2 regions of the Gottfriedia acidiceleris genome follow, and region 1 is predicted to be linked to the other one. Evidence: predicted binding sites of a transcription regulator. Region 1 holds the regulator's gene; the other holds the start of a gene.

The links. Region 1 encodes CtsR, which represses protease genes until heat stress. Its sites were predicted from a motif close to ATGGTCAATAAAGGTCAAACA; they were not measured.
Region 2: clpP (ATP-dependent Clp endopeptidase proteolytic subunit ClpP) is a predicted target of CtsR. The motif match lies at 1,794-1,814, and genes of this name have one in related genera.

The regions. Positions count from the first base shown of each region.
Region 1 covers NZ_CP096034.1:104,171-107,598, forward strand. Annotated here, with positions in the region: rRNA gene MY490_RS00545 (23S ribosomal RNA) at 1-1,225, shown strand, start outside; rRNA gene rrf (5S ribosomal RNA) at 1,281-1,396, shown strand; gene MY490_RS00555 (CtsR family transcriptional regulator) at 1,803-2,264, shown strand; gene MY490_RS00560 (protein-arginine kinase activator protein McsA) at 2,284-2,832, shown strand; gene MY490_RS00565 (protein-arginine kinase McsB) at 2,838-3,428, shown strand, end outside.
Region 2 covers NZ_CP096034.1:4,276,452-4,279,879, reverse strand. Annotated here, with positions in the region: gene whiA (DNA-binding protein WhiA) at 1-788, shown strand, start outside; gene MY490_RS20165 (HPr family phosphocarrier protein) at 809-1,066, shown strand; gene clpP (ATP-dependent Clp endopeptidase proteolytic subunit ClpP) at 1,148-1,741, opposite strand; tRNA gene MY490_RS20155 (tRNA-Arg) at 3,146-3,218, shown strand; gene MY490_RS20150 (hypothetical protein) at 3,425-3,428, shown strand, end outside.

The DNA.
Region 1 (3,428 bases):
TAAGGAACTCGGCAAAATGACCCCGTAACTTCGGGAGAAGGGGTGCTCTTTTGGGTGTATGCCCGGGAGAGCCGCAGTGAAAAGGCCCAAGCGACTGTTTAGCAAAAACACAGGTCTCTGCGAAGCCGCAAGGCGAAGTATAGGGGCTGACGCCTGCCCGGTGCTGGAAGGTTAAGAGGAGGGGTTATCCCTTACGGGAGAAGCTCTGAATTGAAGCCCCAGTAAACGGCGGCCGTAACTATAACGGTCCTAAGGTAGCGAAATTCCTTGTCGGGTAAGTTCCGACCCGCACGAAAGGCGTAACGATTTGGGCACTGTCTCAACCATAGACTCGGTGAAATTATAGTACCTGTGAAGATGCAGGTTACCCGCGACAGGACGGAAAGACCCCGTGGAGCTTTACTGCAGCTTGATATTGAATTTTGGTACAGCTTGTACAGGATAGGTAGGAGCCTGAGAAGCCGGAGCGCTAGCTTCGGTGGAGGCGTCGGTGGGATACTACCCTGGCTGTATTGAAATTCTAACCTAGAGCCGTGATCCGGCTCGGAGACAGTGTCAGGTGGGCAGTTTGACTGGGGCGGTCGCCTCCTAAAGAGTAACGGAGGCGCCCAAAGGTTCCCTCAGAATGGTTGGAAATCATTCGAAGAGTGTAAAGGCATAAGGGAGCTTGACTGCGAGACCTACAAGTCGAGCAGGGACGAAAGTCGGGCTTAGTGATCCGGTGGTTCCGCATGGAAGGGCCATCGCTCAACGGATAAAAGCTACCCCGGGGATAACAGGCTTATCTCCCCCAAGAGTCCACATCGACGGGGAGGTTTGGCACCTCGATGTCGGCTCATCGCATCCTGGGGCTGTAGTCGGTCCCAAGGGTTGGGCTGTTCGCCCATTAAAGCGGTACGCGAGCTGGGTTCAGAACGTCGTGAGACAGTTCGGTCCCTATCCGTCGTGGGCGCAGGAAATTTGAGAGGAGCTGTCCTTAGTACGAGAGGACCGGGATGGACACACCGCTGGTGTACCAGTTGTTCTGCCAAGAGCATGGCTGGGTAGCTATGTGTGGAAGGGATAAGTGCTGAAAGCATCTAAGCATGAAGCCCCCCTCAAGATGAGATTTCCCATAGCGTTAAGCTAGTAAGACCCCTGAGAGACGATCAGGTTGATAGGTCAGAGGTGGAAGCGTGGTGACACGTGGAGCTGACTGATACTAATCGGTCGAGGACTTAACTAACAAGTTTGATGATGACATTATCTAGTTTTGAGGGTACGAAGTACAACTCTATAAATCAGGTGATTAGTGCGAAGAGGTCACACCCGTTCCCATACCGAACACGGCAGTTAAGCTCTTCAGCGTCGATGGTAGTTGGGGGTTTCCCCCTGTGAGAGTAGAACGTCGCCTGGTAACCAAAACATCAGCTAGTAGGCTGATGTTTTTTTGTTATCTAAAAATGCTCAAATGATCAAAGGAAATAGATCAACTTAATAATTTTTTTATAAAAGTAAAAAAGGAAAAAAAGCTTCTTAAAAGAATTGTATAACATATATATATATATGTTGATAAAGAAAAATCGCCAGTTGGCGAGCCTTTAGTAAAGACAGAGAGATATAGCACTTATATTTAATATCCAAAATTGAAAAATATGTCGATTTTTCTTCTAGGCTACCAATTTATACAATTCTTAATAGTAAAAAAAGATTAAGAGCTGTATCGTTTGGAAAAAATGGTAAAGAGATAATAGTTGAAATTTTTCATGAAAGGAATATAATAATAGTCAAAGATAGTCAAAGTCAGTAAAGGTGGTAAATAGATGAAGAATATATCAGATATTATTGAACAATATCTAATGCACTACTTTGACATATCTGATAAAGATTATGTCGAGATAAAAAGAAGTGAAATAGCGAATAAATTTGATTGTGTACCTTCTCAAATAAATTATGTAATTAATACTAGATTCACATTAGAAAGAGGATATGTAGTAGAAAGTAAACGCGGTGGTGGAGGGTATATTCGAATTATTAAAGTGCAATTTCATGATAAAGCGAGCGTAATTGATCAAATATTAAGTAGCTTTACTAATAATATTGCACAGTCTAGTTCAGAGGATTATATTCGTCTACTACTTGAAAAAAATGTAATTACTCAGCGAGAAGCAAAAATGATGTTAAGTGTATTAGATCGTTCAGTAATAATGGTTAATTTACCTTATCGAGACGAGTTAAGAGCAAGAATGTTCAAGGCAATGCTAAGAAGTTTAAAGTATAAATAGAATATGGAGGTTGCCCATAATGATTTGTCAAGAATGTCAAGAACGTCCGGCAACATTACACTATTCTAAAATTATTAATGGTGAGAAAACAGATATTCACTTATGTGAGAAATGCGCAAATGAATCGAACAATAAACATATTTTTTCTGAAATAGGTGGCTATTCTGTAAATGATTTGTTAGCTGGATTGTTTAAAGGTAATACTGGTATTTATGAAATGAAGAAAAATAAACTTCATCAAGATTCCCAAATTGAATGTCCTAGATGTAAGATGACTTTTCAAAAGTTTACTAAAATTGGACGTTTAGGTTGTTCTACTTGTTATGAAACATTTATGGATCAGATGAAACCAATTGTTAAAAGAATTCATAGCGGTAATGTATCGCATACAGGGAAAATACCTCAAAAGATTAATGGGGCGATTTCTTTGAAAAGAAAGTTACAAGACTTGAAATCTCAAATGCAAAATTTTATTGATAAGGAAGATTTTGAGCAAGCAATTAAGATTCGGGATGAAATTCGTGAAATTGAAAAAGATTTACAAGCCCTTCAAAAGGAGGTGGAGTAAGTTACATGTCTATTAATCGAATTATTAATGAAGCTATCAGTCCATGGATGAAACAAGAAGGTCCAGATGATGATATCGTTTTAAGTAGTCGTATTAGGTTAGCTAGAAATTTCAGTGCATATTTGTATCCAACTTTACTTAGTCAAGACAAGGCTAAAGAAATTTGTCATTTAGTTAAACATTATTTTGAAGGTAGTACAGCTTTACCAAACGGACCTTTTGAATATATTGAAATTAACCAGTTAGAGCCAGTAGAGAAAAGAGTATTAATTGAAAAACACTTAATAAGTCCTAATTTAGTTCAAGAGTCGGTACATGGTGCATGTATATTATCTCAGGATGAACAAATTAGCATTATGATCAATGAAGAAGACCATTTAAGAATTCAAGCTCTATTTCCAGGTTTACAACTTAGAGAGGCACTTACTCAAGCGAATCATATTGATAATTATATAGAGAGTCAGCTTGAATATGCTTTTGATGAAACAATTGGTTATTTAACCAGTTGTCCTACTAATGTTGGTACCGGATTAAGGGCCTCAGTGATGATGCATCTTCCAGCACTGGTCATCACGAAACAATTTAACCGTTTAATT
Region 2 (3,428 bases), 520 kb from region 1:
GAAGGATATATGTATTAATTAAACGTGTTTATGATGTGGACGTTGAATTGCTCGTTCGTAAAAAAATGCGTCTTAAAAAGAACAATGTATATATTGTTCGAATAAAAGAAGAAGCGAAACATATTTTAAATGATCTTTATATAACTGGTGAAGGATTTACCTTTACGAATGAAATAGCGAAAGAGCTAATTACGAAGAAATGTTGTAAACGCTCCTATTTAAGAGGTGCCTTTCTAGCTGGTGGTTCGGTAAATAATCCAGAGACATCTTCATATCATTTAGAAATTTTTTCACTATATAAGGAGCATACAGAAGAAATTTGTCGTCTAATGAATGAATTCGGATTAAATGCTAAAACATTGGAGAGACGTAAAGGCTATATTACGTACTTAAAGGAAGCGGAAAAAATTACTGAGTTTTTAAACGTTGTTGGTGCACATTCAGCTTTATTAAGGTTTGAAGATATCCGCATTGTAAGAGATATGAGAAACAGTGTTAATCGTCTAGTAAATTGTGAAACTGCGAACTTAAATAAAACAATCAGTGCAGCCTTCAGGCAAATTGAAAATATACGTTATATCCAAAGCTCAGTTGGTTTAGATATATTACCCCCAAAGCTACGTGAAATTGCAGAACTTCGAGTAGCGTATGAGGATGTAACATTAAAAGAGTTAGGTGAAATGGTATCTAGCGGTGCAATTAGTAAATCAGGAATCAATCATCGACTACGTAAAATTGATGAAATAGCTGATAAACTAAGAGCGGGAGAATCAATAAAATTAAAATAAAAGTTAAGAGGGAAGAAAAAATGATTGAGAAAAAAGGGAGAGTACTATTAGAAACAGGAATACAGGCTCGTCCAGCAGCACAATTTGTTCAAGTTGCTACGAGATTTCGTTCAGAAGTATTATTAGCTTACAAAGGTAAACAAGTAAACGTAAAGAGTATCATGGGTGTTATGAGTCTTGCTGTACCTCATGGCGAAGAAATCGTAATTACTGTTACGGGCGACGATGAAGTTGAAGCGATGGAAGCTGTAATGGATTTTATCGGAGAAGAAATTTAATGTAATTGGACATTCACAAGTTGGATGTCCAATTTTTTCTATAAAAAAACTAGCCGAAAAATTACGGCTAGTTTTTTATCATTATTTAATAGCTGTAGTATTAGAAATTACTTTATCAATTAATCCGTATTCTAATGCACGGTCTGCAGTCATAAAGTTATCGCGCTCTGTATCACGCTCGATCGTATCTAATGGTTGACCAGTACGATCTGCAAGAATTTTGTTTAATTTATCACGTAAGAACAAGATTCGCTTAGCTGCAATTTCGATTTCAGTAGCTTGACCTTGAGCACCACCTAATGGTTGGTGAATCATAACTTCAGCATTTGGAAGAGCATATCTCTTTCCTTTTTCCCCAGCAGATAATAAGAAAGCACCCATTGAAGCCGCCATACCAATACAAATTGTAGATACTTGTGGCTTAATAAAGTTCATCGTATCATAAATAGCCATACCAGCAGTAATACTTCCTCCTGGACTATTTATGTATAATGAAATATCCTTATCTGGATCTTCTGCTGCTAAAAATAAAAGTTGTGAAACAATTGAGTTAGCTACGTTATCATCGATTGCGCTACCTAACATGATGATGCGATCTTTTAATAGACGAGAGTATATATCATACGCACGCTCACCACGACTTGTTTGTTCAATAACTGTAGGAATTAAATTCATTTTTTCTCCTCCTTGTTTAAAACAAATGAATGATTAATACAATAATACCTTTAAGGTCAGAAAAGGTCAAATAAAAGAGATGCTAATTTAATGTATTATTTAAACTAAAAAATATTGACCTTTTATAACATATCTATTTATCTAATACTTCAACATCATTAACGACTTTTCCTATTATTAAACGTAACTTTATGTAGTTTTTCTTTTGATAAGTTAAAAAACTACTAACTAATTGATTAAAGCTTATTCAAGGCCTATGAAAAGAAAGTAGACATTCCAAGATGAGAACGAAAGAAGCAAACAATAAAAAAAGTCCCCTATTTACAGAGTACATCAAAATTATATTTATTTTCGCACTCAAAAAAACCTAAATCATTGCGGTCAGAACATTCTAACGATATAATAAAACATAAGAATTTCTTATAAACCTACGGGTAAGCTATTTAGCGAAACATCAGCGCACTAATCGAGCCGCTACTTGCAACTACCTACTGAGATTGGGGCACAATACGATATACTTACTTACCCTTTATACAATACGTGTTCGTAGCTCAGTGGATAGAGCACGAATGAATATGCACCCATGAAACAACTTCGAGCGCACTTGCCGAGCCACTCCTTGCAATTACATACTGAGGCAAGGGTGGGACAGAGTAAACATATTTCTAGTGAAAACCAATCGAACCACTCCTTGCATTAACTTACTGAGATTGGGGCGACAATACGATATACTTATTTACCCTTTTATACAACATGCGTTCGTAGCTCAGTGGATAGAGCACGAATGAATATGCACCCATGAAACAACTTCGAGCGCACTTGCCGAGCCACTCCTTGCAATGACATACTGAGGCAATGGTGAGACAGGGTAAACATATTTCTGGTGAAAAACCAATCGAGCTGCTACTTGCTTAAGCTTACTGAGATTGGGGCGACAATACGATATACTTATTTACCCCTTTATATAATATGCGTTCGTAGCTCAGTGGATAGAGCACGAATGAATATGCACCCATGAAACAACTTCGAGCGCACTTGCCGAGCCACTCCTTGCAATTACATACTGAGGCAAGGGTGGGGCAGAGTAAACATATTTCTGGTGAAAAACCAATCGAGCTGCTACTTGCTTAAGCTTACTGAGATTGGGGCGACAATACGATATACTTATTTACCCCTTTATATAATATGCGTTCGTAGCTCAGTGGATAGAGCACGAATGAATATGCACCCATGAAACAACTTCGAGCGCACTTGCCGAGCCACTCCTTGCAATTACATACTGAGGCAAGGGTGGGGCAGAGTAAACATATTTCTAGTGAAAACCAATCGAGCCACTCCTTGCATTAACTTACTGAGATTGGGGCGACAGATACGATATACTTATTTTAAACTTAAAATTATAATGCGTTCGTAGCTCAGTGGATAGAGCATCGGTTTCCGGTACCGTGTGTCGCAGGTTCGAATCCTGTCGAGCGCGCTAAAAAAATAAACCGAGTGATAAGATTCGTTAATTAACAGATCTTATCACTCGGTTTTTATTTTTCCTCCGTTAATACCTAAATCTCAGCCTTAAATCCTATCTTTTTCCTACAACCAAAGATGTACTTTAACTCCATCTAATGAAGAATGGGTTCCCTTAACTTAAAGTCATATATTTAAAGTAAATAAAAGGAGGTCATTTAAATGG